3 regions of the Streptomyces sp. x-19 genome follow, and region 2 is predicted to be linked to each of the others. Evidence: riboswitches for the same ligand, from Rfam matches in the RefSeq annotation. Region 2 holds a riboswitch; each other region holds the start of a gene.
What was found. Region 2 has a riboswitch for cobalamin ahead of ACLJT4_RS38870 (CoA-acylating methylmalonate-semialdehyde dehydrogenase). Riboswitches for the same ligand answer to the same signal wherever they lie in the genome.
Positions count from the first base shown of each region.

Region 1: another riboswitch for cobalamin. It lies ahead of ACLJT4_RS39460 (HoxN/HupN/NixA family nickel/cobalt transporter); the one in region 2 lies ahead of ACLJT4_RS38870 (CoA-acylating methylmalonate-semialdehyde dehydrogenase).
Region 3: another riboswitch for cobalamin. It lies ahead of cobN (cobaltochelatase subunit CobN); the one in region 2 lies ahead of ACLJT4_RS38870 (CoA-acylating methylmalonate-semialdehyde dehydrogenase).

Region 1 is NZ_JAJPWK010000038.1:25,585-29,787, reverse strand. It holds gene ACLJT4_RS39470 (DoxX family protein) at 1-352, shown strand, start outside; gene ACLJT4_RS39465 (VOC family protein) at 459-959, shown strand; gene ACLJT4_RS39460 (HoxN/HupN/NixA family nickel/cobalt transporter) at 1,066-2,298, opposite strand; cobalamin riboswitch at 2,296-2,510, opposite strand; gene ACLJT4_RS39455 (alpha/beta fold hydrolase) at 2,580-3,428, opposite strand; gene ACLJT4_RS39450 (MarR family winged helix-turn-helix transcriptional regulator) at 3,425-4,183, opposite strand.
Region 2 is NZ_JAJPWK010000035.1:32,680-36,882, forward strand. It holds gene ACLJT4_RS38860 (AMP-binding protein) at 1-265, opposite strand, end outside; gene ACLJT4_RS38865 (acyl-CoA dehydrogenase family protein) at 456-1,601, shown strand; cobalamin riboswitch at 1,759-1,945, shown strand; gene ACLJT4_RS38870 (CoA-acylating methylmalonate-semialdehyde dehydrogenase) at 2,145-3,644, shown strand; gene ACLJT4_RS38875 (acyl-CoA dehydrogenase family protein) at 3,641-4,203, shown strand, end outside.
Region 3 is NZ_JAJPWK010000002.1:47,267-51,469, forward strand. It holds gene cobN (cobaltochelatase subunit CobN) at 1-2,324, opposite strand, end outside; cobalamin riboswitch at 2,357-2,509, opposite strand; gene cobG (precorrin-3B synthase) at 2,595-4,103, shown strand; gene ACLJT4_RS04570 (precorrin-8X methylmutase) at 4,100-4,203, shown strand, end outside.

The DNA.
Region 1 (4,203 bases), on a different contig from region 2:
GAGCGGCTACCCGGCGGGCAAGGTGATGGCCGTGTGCGCCGGCCTCACCGAGACGCTGGGCGGGCTCGGGCTGGTGCTCGGCCTGCTGACGCCGCTCGCCGGCGCGGCGGTGGTCGGCACGATGATCAATGCGTTGGCGGTGAAGTGGGGCGGCGGCTTCTTCGCGCCCGAGGGCGTGGAGTACGAGCTGCTGCTCGCCACCGGCGCGGCCGCGCTGGCGCTGACCGGGCCCGGCCGCTACGCCGTCGACCGCTTCCTGCCGGGCCTGCGCGCGCATCGGCTGGCCTACGGGGCGGGGGCGCTCGTCCTGAGCGTGGTGCTCGCGGCGGCCACGCTGCTGATCCGGAAGTGACGCGGGGGGCCGCCGGGGCACGGGGGCGGTCCGGGCCGTGGCGGCGGGCAACGACGGGGGAACGGCGGGGGAGCGACGTGCGGCGTGACGGAAGAGTGGAGGCGTGATGGCGGTTCGGCGGCTGAACCATGCGGTGTTGTACATCCGCGAGGTGGCACGGTCGGTGGCGTTCTACACCGAGGTGCTGGGGTTCACGGTGGACGTGGAGATTCCGGGGCGGGCGGCCTTCCTGAGCGCGCCCGGTTCGGACAACGACCACGACCTGGGCCTGTTCGCGGTGGGCCCCGATGCCCCGGGGCCGGAGAACGGCCGGATCGGGCTCTACCACCTGGCCTGGGAGGTCGGGACCCTCGGTGACCTCGCGGCGATCGCGGCGCGGCTGCGGGAGCGGGGCGCGCTGGTCGGCGCCACCGACCACCTGGTCTCGAAGTCGCTCTACGCCCGGGACCCGGACGGCAACGAGTTCGAGGTGATGTGGCGGGTGCCCCGGGCGGACTGGCCGGGCGCGGACGAGGCGGACCGGCTGCGGCCGCTCGACCTGGCGGCGGCGCTGGAGCGCTGGGGCCCGGACCTGCTGACCGGCGCGGCGGCCGGCTCGGCCACCTGAGGCGCGGCCCGCACGCGCACCGACCGCGTGGCGCGACCTTCCCCCACGGGCAGTGGGGACGGCCGCACCACGCGGTCGTGGCGTTCCGCCGGTGCGGGGGCCGGGACTAGGGGGCGTCGGGCCCCTGTGCGCGGGGCGCCGGGAGGGCGTCCGCGGTGGCCGGCGGGTCCTGGGCGCGGGCGGCCCAGCGCTTCTCGACGCCGCCCAGCCGCCAGTACGCCAGCGCCGCCGCCCACACCACGACGAACAGGCCGACGATGAGGAAGCCCACGTTGTTCAGGTCGAGCGAGGAGATCCCGCCGGTGAGCGGGTCGTCGAGGCCGAGCTTGTCGTGCAGGACGGTCACCAGCTCGATGGTGCCGATGAGGAACGCGACCGCGATCGACAGCCCGGTGATGGTGAGGTTGTAGTAGACCTTGCGCACCGGGTTGGCGAACGCCCACTGGTACGCGAAGTTCATGAACGTGCCGTCGAGGGTGTCGAACAGGCTCATCCCGGCGGCGAACAGCAGCGGCAGGCAGAGGATCGCGTACCAGGGCAGGCCCGCCGCGGCGCCGCTGCCCGCCATCACCATCAGCGTCACCTCGGTCGCGGTGTCGAAGCCGATCCCGAAGAGGAAGCCCAGCGGGTACATCTGGCCGGGGCGGCTGATGGACTTGGTGAGCCGACCCAGGATGCGGTTCATGAAGCCGCGGGAATCCAACTGGGCTTCCAGCTCCCGTTCGTCGTACGTGCCGGCCCGCATCGCCCGGAACACCTTCAGGATGCCGAGCAGGGCGACCAGGTTGAGGGCGGCGATGAGGTACAGGAAGGTGCCGGAGACGGTCGTGCCGACGAGGCCGAGCGTCTGGTGCGCGCGGGAGCCGTCGCTCATCAGCGTGCCGGCGAGTTGGGCGCCGCCCGCCACCAGCGCGGCCATCACGACCACCACGCTGGAGTGGCCGAGGGCGAACCAGAAGCCCACCGAGACGGGCCGCTTGCCGTCGGCCATCAGCTTGCGGGTGGTGTTGTCGATCGCCGCGATGTGGTCGGCGTCGAAGGCGTGCCGCATGCCCAGGGTGTAGGCGGTGATGCCGAGCCCGGCACCGAACACCTGGCTGCCGACGGTGTAGTGGCCCGGCACGACCAGGAGGAAGAGCACGCCGAAGGCGACGACGTGCAGTGCCGCGATCACGGACATCAGACCCGCGGTGCGGACCGTGTCGCGACGTTGCCAGCGGAACGACCCGGGGGAGCCGGGTATGCCGAGGAGGGGGGACTTGCGGGACGAAGGGGAATCGTCCGGGGTATCAGTGGACAGGGCCATCCGGCCATCACGCTCCAGCACCTCGTGGATGATCTCGTGAGATGCCGTGGCCGGTCTCCTGGCTTACGGGTGCCCGCGTCCGCCCCGCCTTCCCGGCCGCAGGCTGCGGTCAGTGGCGCCGTGCGCGCGCTGGGCGCGCACGCAGAGGGGCGGAAACTCCCCGATCACAGTGGCGAGGGCCGCGCCGGCTTCGGACACGAGGTCCAGCACCGGTCTTCCCGAGCACCACGGCCCGGTCACTGTAGCGGGCACCGGTGAGAACCGGCCACGCCCGGTGGCCGGTGCGGGCCGCCACCGGGTGCCGGCGGCTCGGATCACAGGGCCAGGGCGGAGAGGAACGCGTGCAGTTCGTGGTCGAAGAGCGGGGTGTTCTCCAAGTTGACCAGGTGACCTGCGGCGGGCACGCGTATCCGGCGGGCGCCGGGGACAGCCAGCGCTATGGCGTGGGCGTTCGCCGAGATGTCGGAGGAGTCGAGGTCGCCGTCGAGGACGGTGGTCGGCACCCGGATCTCGCCCAGGCGGTCGAAGGCGCCGACCTCCAGGGGCATGCCCGCGCCCGCACCGTCGGCGTGCACCTCGACATTGGCGGACGCGGAGGCGCGCATCCGCTCCCGGAAGCCGGGGTGCACGACGGACGGCGTGCGGTGCGGCCCGTCCACCCACATCCGCAGGAAGTGCTCCACGAACCGCTCGACGCCGTCCGGTGCGTCGAGCGCGGCGACCTGCTCCCGGATGTGCTCCAGCAGGAAGGGGTCGGTGAAGGCGCGACCGCTGATGCCGGGGGAGGCGAGGAAGAGGGCCGTGACCCGGTCGGGGTGGGCGAGCGCGGTGTCCAGCGCCACCCGGGCGCCGTGCGAGAGGCCGACGAGGACGGCGCTCGGTATGTCGAGTGCGTCCAGCAGGGTCACCAGGTCGTCGTGGTTGGCCCAGTCGCCGGCCACCGTGGAGGACAGGCCGTGGCCGCGGAAGTCGTAGCGGACCACCCGCAGCCCGGAGTTGACCAGCCAGGCGAACTGCTCGTCCCACATGTGCTGGTCGAGCATCCCGTCGTGCAGGAGCACCACCGCGGGGCCGGAGCCGGCCGACTCGTAGAACAGCTCGCCGTCGTCGACCGGCACCGTGTCGTTGTCGATCTCGGACCATGCCTGGAAGTCGTGGGTCATTCTGCGGGCCGTTCTGTGCGCGTGGGGCGGTCGGTCGGACGGGTGGGCGCCGCTGGTCGGTGACCCGTTCGAGACGGTATGGGGACCTGTGCGGTGACCGGGGCGGCGGTGTCCCGCACTTCGGGATCGCCGCTTTCCTCCGGGGGAACGCGCGAGCCGTCCGCCAAGTGCCGGAATTCCTCACCGATCCGGTCCAGTACCCGCAGCGCCGTGCGGACCTCCTCGGCGGACAGGTCGGCGAGCCCGCGGCGGAGTTCCCCCGCCTCGGCTTCCTGGACCCCGCGCATCATCGCCGTGCCCTCGTCGGTGAGCCGGATCAGCGACGAGCGGCGGTGCGCGGGGTTGGCGGTCGTCACGACCAGACCCAGCTCCGCCGCGTGGTTCACCCAGCGCTGCACCGGCTGGCGGTCCAGGTCGAGGGAGCGCGCCAACTGAGGCACGGTGCGCGGGCCGTGGGTGCGCAGCGCGTCGAGGAGGGTGCGTTCGCCGGCGGTCAGGCCGGTGCCGTCAAGCGTGCGCTCCGCCGCGCGCACGATCGTCCGTTGCAGCGGCCGCAGCCGCCGGATGACGTCGTACAGCAACTCCTCGGCGGTCTCCGCACCCCCGCGCGCATCCCCTTGTGCGGATTCCCCTGCGACTTCCCCGGCTTCTTCTCCGCCTTCTCCGACTTCCTGGGCTGCTTCAGCCTCTTCGGCTTCTCCTGCTACGGCCGCCGCGGAGTCCGCTGCGGTGTCCCGCCCCGCGTCCCGCCCCATGGCCCCCTCCACGCCCCGTT
Region 2 (4,203 bases):
CGGGCACGACGCCCAACGGGCCGGTGAGAGCGTGCGCGATCGCGTCGACGCGTTCTTGCAACTCCCCGTAGGACCACGCCCGGCCGTGCGCGTCGCGGACCGCGGGGCGGTCCGGGCCCAGCCGGGCGATGGTGCCGTCGAGGAGTTCCGCCCCGCAGTTCAACCGGTCCGGATAGCCCAGGTCGGTGAGGTGCGGCCACTGCTCGGGCGGGGGCAGCCGGTCGCGCGCGAAGGTGTCGGTGTGGGCCGAGGACCGTAGCTCCATGCGGGGTGCGCCCCCTTGGGCCGGGTGGCCGCCGCGCGGCCGGGGAGGGGTGGTGGTCGGGTGCGGGGACCGGGGAGGACTGCCGTACGGATCCTCGTCAGCGTAACGTCATCGTGACGGCAGTCAACAGACCGCGATATCCGGCCGCCGGGCCGTCGCCGTGCCCGGTCCGCTACCAGGGAGCCGCCTCGTGACCGCATTCGCACTGGGACCGGAGGAACAGCAATGGTGCGCCGAGCTGCGCGCCCGGACCGCCGAACGGCTGCGCCCCCTCGCGGAGCAGGGGCGAGGGGGCCGGATCAACCGGCCCCTGGTCGCCGCCCTCGGCGAACTGGGCCTGCTCGCCCGGCTCTTCCCCGACGGCGGCAGCCCCAGGGCGCTGGACCTGTGCCTGCTGCGCGAATCGCTGGCGCAGGAGTGCACGGAGGCGGAGACCGCGCTGGCGCTCCAAGGACTGGGCACCTGCCCGATCCTCCAGTCCGGGACGGACGCCCAACGGGCCCGCTGGCTACCGGAGGTGACGGCCGGCCGGGCCGTCGCGGCCTTCGCGCTGAGCGAGCCGGGCGCGGGCTCGGACGCCGCGGCGCTCGCCCTGACGGCCGCGCCCGACGGGCCCGGCCGTTGGCGGCTCACCGGTGAGAAGTGCTGGATCTCCAACGCCCCCGAGGCCGACTTCGCCACCGTCTTCGCCCGCACCGGCGGTGCCGACGGCGCCCGCGGCATCACCGCCTTCCTCGTCCCGGCCGACCGCCCGGGGCTGGGCGGCGAACCGTTGGACATGCTCAGCCCGCACCCCATCGGCACCCTGGTCTTCGACGGCACACCGGTGACCGACGCGGACGTGCTCGGTGACGTGGGCGGCGGGTTCGGGGTGGCGATGCGCACCCTGAACCTCTTCCGGCCGAGCGTGGGCGCCTTCGCGGTCGGCATGGCGCAGGCCGCGTTGGACGCCGCGCTGGCGCACGCCGGGACGCGCACCGCGTTCGGCGGGCCGCTCAGGGAACTCCAGTCCGTCGGCCACCGACTGGCCGAGATGGCCACCCGCGTGGAGGCCGCCCGCCTCCTGGTCTACGCCGCCGCGGCCGCCTACGACCGCGGCGCCCCGGACGTCGCCCGCCGCTCGGCCATGGCCAAGCTCCTGGCCACCGAGACCGCACAGGAGGTCGTCGACGCCGCCGTCCAGATCCACGGCGCCCGCGCGCTGCGCCGCGGCCACCTGTTGGAACACCTCTACCGCGAGGTCCGCGCACCCCGCATCTACGAGGGCGCCACGGAGGTCCAACGCTCGCTGATCGCCAAGGAGCTGTACCGCGAAGCCGGTCGCCAGCCGGTCTGAGAGACCGCTGCGCCCGAGGCCGCGCCGACCCCGACCGCCCCGCCGTCGCAGGCGCTCGCGCGGGGGCGGGGCGGTCGCGGCGGCTTTGCGGGTGTTGTTTCCCGGTGCGTCCGGTGTCGCCGCCGGCCGCCGAGGGTGGACTTACTAGGACGTCCAACTATATCGTCGTGACCAAGGCCCGCGGTGCAGGGAAGCCGGTGCGATTCCGGCGCGGTCCCGCCACTGTGACCGGGGAATGCGCTCCCCGAACGAGACCGGCCACTGACGGAGCAGTCCGTCGGGAAGGCCGGGGAGCGCGTGCTGATCCGGGAGTCAGGATACCGGCCGCGGGATGTTCCGTGTTGTCCACGAGGATGGAGCAGACACGCATGGCACCGGCACGCACCCGCGCCCCCGACCGGCGCATCCGACGGGTGCCGCGCACCGACCTCTGACGGTCACCCGGCCCTGCGCATCCCGCGCCGCCCGCACGCGCCGCCTTGCGACGACCGTGCCGGATCGGCGCGCCATCCCCGGATCTCACCTGACGGAGAGCAGGCATCCATGGTCCGTGAACTGGCACATCTCATCGGCGGCAAGCACACCCCGGGCACCTCGGGGACCTACGGCGACGTGCACGACCCCAACACCGGCGCCGTCCAGGCCCGCGTGCCGCTCGCCGGCCGCGCCGAGACCGAGGCGGCGATCACCGACGCCGCCGAGGCCCAGCGCGCGTGGGGCGAGTGGAACCCGCAGCGCCGCGCCCGGGTGCTGCTGAAGTTCCTCCAACTCGTCGAGGGGGAGCGGGAGTCGCTGGCCCGGCTGCTGTCGTCCGAGCACGGCAAGACCGTCGCCGACGCCCACGGCGACCTCCAGCGCGGCCTGGACGTGGTGGAGTTCGCCGCCGGCATCCCCCATCTGCTCAAGGGCGAGTTCACCGACAACGCCGGCACCGGCATCGACGTGCACTCCCTGCGCAGCCCCATCGGCGTCACCGCCGGCATCACCCCGTTCAACTTCCCCGCGATGATCCCGCTGTGGCAGGCCGCCCCCGCCCTGGCCTGCGGCAACTCCTTCATCCTCAAGCCCTCCGAACGCGCTCCCTCGGTGCCGCTGCGGCTCGCCGAACTGTTCCTGGAGGCGGGGCTGCCACCGGGCGTCCTCAACGTCGTCAACGGCGGCAAGGAAGCGGTCGACACCCTGCTCACCGACCCCAGGGTCGGGGCGCTGGGCTTCGTCGGCTCGACCCCGATCGCGGCGCACCTCTACGCCACCGCCGCCGCGCACGGCAAGCGGGCCCAGTGCTTCGGCGGCGCCAAGAACCACCTGGTCGTGATGCCGGACGCCGACCTCGACCAGGCCGTCGACGCCCTGATCGGCGCGGGCTACGGCTCGGCGGGGGAGCGCTGCATGGCGATCTCCGTGGCCGTCCCCGTCGGCGAGGCCACCGCCGACGCCCTGGTGGAGCGGCTCAAGGAACGCGTCGGGCGGCTGCGCATCGGCCGCAGCGACGACCCCGAGGCCGACTTCGGCCCGCTCGTCAGCCGCGAGGCCCTGGACCGGGTGCGCCGCTACGTCGACATCGGCGTCAACGAGGGCGCCGAACTGGTCGTGGACGGGCGCGGGTTCACCCTCCCCGGCCACGAGGACGGGTTCTTCGCGGGCGCCTCGCTCTTCGACCGCGTCGCCCCGCAGATGCGCGTCTACCGGGAGGAGATCTTCGGGCCCGTCCTGTGCGTCGTGCGGGCCGCGGACTACGAGGAGGCGCTACGGCTGCCCAGCGAGCACCCGTACGGCAACGGCGTGGCCATCTTCACGCGGGACGGGGACACCGCCCGCGACTTCACCCGCCGGGTGAACACCGGCATGATCGGCGTCAACGTCCCCATTCCGGTACCGGTGGCCTACCACACCTTCGGCGGCTGGAAGCGTTCGGGCTACGGCGACCTGGGCCAGCACGGGCCGGACGCGATCCGCTTCCACACCCGCACCAAGACCGTCACCTCGCGCTGGCCCTCCGGGACCAAGGAGGGCGCGAGCTTCACCCTCCCGACGATGGGATGAGCACCGTGCCCACCACCCTGCTCACCGAGGACCAACTCGCCCTCGTCGAAGCCACGTTGGACTTCACCCAGGACCACCTCGCCCCGCACGCCGTCGCCTGGGACCAGGCCAAGCACTTCCCCCTCGACGTGCTGCGCAAGGCCGCGGGCCTGGGCCTGGGCGGCATCTACGTGCGCGAGGAACACGGCGGCAGCGGCCTCGGCCGCACCGACGGGGTGCTGATCGTCGAGACCCTGGCGTCCGGCTGCCCGTCCATCGCCGGCTTCGTCTCGATCCACAACATGGTCGCCTGGCTGATCGACCACCACGGCGACGCCGCCCAACGCGAACGCTGGCTGCCGCGCCTGTGCGCCATGGAGGACCTGGGCAGCTACTGCCTGACCGAACCGGGCGCCGGCTCGGACGCCGCCGCCCTGCGCACCCGTGCGGTGCGCGACGGCGACCACTACGTCCTCACCGGCGTCAAGCAGTTCATCTCGGGCGCCGGCGCCTCCCAGACGTACCTCGTCATGGCGCGCACCGGCGACGACGGCGCGCGCGGCGTCTCCGCCTTCCTCGT
Region 3 (4,203 bases), on a different contig from region 2:
TCGGCCGTGGTGCCGGCCAGTCGCGGGACGACCTGCCGGGCGGCGAAGTCGAGGACGTCCGCGACCGCGGTCGGGTGCCCCGCGGCGACCCGGGCCACCGCGGCCGGGTCCCACTCCGCGTCCTCCATGGCCTGGACCAGTCCGCGGGCGACCGCCTCGGCTTCGTCGGCGGCGGTGCGGGTCGCGGCCGACTCGTCCAGGCCGAGCGCCTCGCGCAGCCCGGGCAGCGCGGAGGTGCCACCCCAGATCTGCCGGGCGCGCAGGATCGCCAACACGAGGTTGACCCGGGCCTCGCCGACCGGGGCGGCGCCCAGGACGTGCAGGCCGTCGCGGATCTGCGCGTCCTTCACCTCGCAGAGCCAGCCGTCGACGTGCAGCAGGAAGTCGTCGAAGCCGTCGTCGTCCGGGCGTGCCTCCAGGCCCAGGTCGTGGTCGAGCTTGGCGGCCTGGATCAGGGTCCAGATCTGCGCGCGGATGGCGGGCAGCTTGGCCGGGTCCATCGAGGAGATCGCGGCGTACTCGTCGAGCAGTTGCTCAAGCCGGGCGATGTCACCGTAGGAGTCCGCGCGGGCCATCGGCGGCACGAGGTGGTCGACGAGCGTGGCGTGCACCCGGCGCTTGGCCTGGGTGCCCTCGCCCGGGTCGTTGACCAGGAACGGGTAGACGAGCGGCAGGTCGCCGAGCGCCGCGTCCGGACCGCAGGCGGCGGAGAGGCCGGCGTTCTTGCCGGGCAGCCACTCCAGGTTGCCGTGCTTGCCGAGGTGGACCATGGCGTCGGCGCCGAACCCGCCGTCGGCGGTGGGGGTGGCGATCCAGCGGTAGGCCGCCAAGTAGTGGTGCGAGGGCGGCAGATCGGGGTCGTGGTAGATCGCGATCGGGTTCTCGCCGAAACCGCGCGGCGGCTGGATCAGTATCAGCAGGTTGCCGCGGCGCAGCGCGGCCAGCACGATGTCGCCCTCGGGGTTGCGGCTGCGGTCGAGGAACATCTCGCCCGGCGGCGGGCCCCAGTGCTCCTCCACGGACTCCCGCAGTTCCTGCGGCAGGGTGCCGTACCAGCGGCGGTAGTCGGCGGCCGGGATGCGGACCGGATTGCGGGCCAACTGCTCCTCGGTCAGCCACTCCTGGTCGTGGCCGCCGGCCTCGATGAGGGCGTAGATCAGCTCGTCGCCGTCGCCGGACGCCAGGCCGGGCACCGGCTCGGTACCGAAGTCGTAGCCCTCGGCCTCCAGACGGCGCAGCAGCGCGACGGCGCTCGCCGGGGTGTCCAGACCGACCGCGTTGCCGATCCGGGAGTGCTTGGTGGGGTACGCCGACAGCACCAGCGCCAGCCGCTTCTCGGCGGCCGGGATGTGGCGCAGCCGGGCGTGCCGGACGGCGATCCCGGCGACCCGGGCGGCCCGCTCGGCGTCGGCGACGTACACCGGCAGCCCGTCCTCGTCGATCTCCTTGAACGAGAACGGCACGGTGATCAGGCGCCCGTCGAACTCCGGCACGGCGATCTGCGAGGCGGCGTCGAGCGGGGAGAGGCCCTCGTCGTTCTCCTCCCAGGCGGCGCGCGCCCCGGTCAGGCAGAGCGCCTGCAGGATCGGCACGTCCAGGGCGGTCAGCGCGCCGGCGTCCCAGGATTCGTCGTCGCCGCCCGCGGAGGCTTCGGCGGGCTTGGTGCCGCCCGCGGCCAGCACGGTGGTGACGATGACGTCGGCGGCGCGCAGTTCCTCGATCAGCTCCGGCTCGGGGGCCCGCAGCGAGGCGACGTACAGCGGCAGCGGGCGACCGCCGGCCCGCTCGACCTGGTCGCACAGGTCGTGGATGAAGCGGGTGTTGCCGCTCATGTGGTGGGCGCGGTAGTAGAGCACCGCCACGGTCGGGCCGGTCGCCTCCGACGCCGGACGCTCCAGCGGGCCCCAGGACGGGGCGGCCGCGGGCGGCTCGAAGCCGTGGCCGCTGAGCAGAACGGTGTCGCTGAGGAAGCAGGCCAGCTGGGAGAGGTTGGCCGGACCGCCGTGCGCGAGGTAGGCGTGCGCCTCGGCCGCGATGCCGACCGGGACCGTGGACGCCTCCATGAGCTGGGCGTCGGGGGCCTGTTCGCCGGTGAGCACGACGACCGGGCGGTGCTGGCCCGCGGCCAGCAGCACGTCCAGGCCGTCCTGCCAGGCGCGGATGCCGCCGAGCAGCCGGACGACGACGAGGTCGGTGCCCTCAAGGAGCCCGGGGAGTTCGGCGACGTCGAGGCGGGCGGGGTTGGCGAGCCGGTACGGCACGGGACCCGTGGCCGCCCGGGCGCTGAGCAGATCGGTGTCGGACGTCGACAGCAGCAGGATCACGGCGCAGCCCTTCCTCGGGGTGTCCACGCCCCGGGTGGTCGTATGGACGGCGGGAGTTCCTGGCTCACCCGGCGGTGGCCGGGTTCACAGTGGCGGGACCGCGCCGGATTCTCACCGGGCTTCCTCCCTTGGCGCCGTCGCTGGCGTCCGGCGGGTCAGCCGACCCGCCGACCTGCATAGTAAGGGCTGCGGCCGCACCGCGGGAGCGGGCCTTTCTCAGCCGCCCTCCACGCCCCCCTCGCCACGGTTCCGGGCGAAACCGACGTAGGTATGCTCGCCGCCATGCCGCCCTCCCCCGCACCACGCCCCGACCGGGCCGAACCACCCGTTCGGGACCGCGGTGACGCCTGCCCGGGAGCGCTGCGGCTGCACTCCGCCGCCGACGGGAACCTGGCCCGAGTGCGGCTCCCCGCAGGGGACTTGACGGTCCGCCAGGCCACCGCCCTGGCGGACGCCGCGGAACGCCTCGGCGACGGGCACCTCTCGCTCACCTCCCGCGGCAACGTCGAACTGCGCGGCCTGCCCGACGACGGCGGCCGGCACCTCGCCGACCTCCTCGCCGACGCCGGGCTGCTGCCGTCCGTACGCCATGAGCGGATCCGCAACGTACTGGCCTCGCCGCTGGCCGGACTGGACCGGCACACCCCCTCCGACGTGCGGTTGTGGGCCCGCAGCCTGGACGCGCTGCTGTGTGCGAGCGACGCCGCGACGGGGCTTTCGGGCCGCTTCCTGTTCGTCCTCGACGACGGTCGGGGCGACGTGGCGGGCCTGGGCGGCGATGTGACCTTGCTCGCAGAATCCGGTCGACAGGCCCCACCGGCCGCCGGGTACGCGCCGGGCGCCGCGTCCGGGTGGGGAGCACTGCTCCGGGTCGGCGACGACCGGGCTGCACTGCGGATCGCGGCGGACGCCGCCCCGCGGGCGGCCCTGACGGCCGCCGAGGTCTTCCTGGCCGCCGCCGCGGAGCGCGGCAGCGGCGCCTGGCGCGTCCGTGAGCTCCCCACCGCAGGAGCGCTGACCGCCCAGGAGGTGCAGCGTGCGCTGCGGGCCGCGGGCATCGCCGCGGAGCACGTGGAACATCCGGCCGCCCCCGTCCCGGGGTCGGCCGCGCACTACGCCGACGCCACCGCCCCCGGCCCGGTCGAGGGGCCCGACGGTCGCCGTGCGCTGGCCGTCCTGGCTCCGCTCGGCCGGCTGACCGCGGCCCAGTGGCGGCTGCTGACCGCGACCGCCGCCGCGGACGGCGACGGCGAACTGCGCCTCACGCCCTGGCGCGGTGTCGTCGTCCCCGGCCTGGCCGCCGCACCGGCGCACCGGCGGCTGCGCGAGTTCGCCGCCGCCGGCCTGATCACCGACCCGACATCCCCCTGGCGCCGGGTCACCGCCTGCACCGGCCTGCCCGGCTGCGCCAAGTCCCTCACCGACGTGCGGAGCGATGCGGCGGGCGTGCTCGCCGGGGGCGAAACGGTTCCGGCGGACGGTTCGGGTGCGCCCGTCGGACTGCCCGTGCACTGGTCGGGCTGCGAGCGGCGGTGCGGCCATCCGCACGGTGCCTGGGTCGACGTGCTGGCGACGCCCGACGGCTATCGGACCATCGCGATGCCTCCCAACTCCCTTGCCCGACCGCCGGTTTCACGTGAAACAGCCGGGCCGGGCACCGTTTCACGTGAAACGCCCCGGCCGGGCGTCGTTTCACGTGAAACGCCGAGCGCATCCGCCGCCCCTCCGGCTGCCCCGCTCTCCTCCACCCCTCAACCCACCACCCCGAGGCCCCAGTGACCGCGTTCGACTACGAAAAGGACGGGGCGGCCATCTACCGCCAGTCCTTCGCCACCATCCGCGCCGAGGCGGATCTCTCCGCACTGCCCGCCGACGTCAG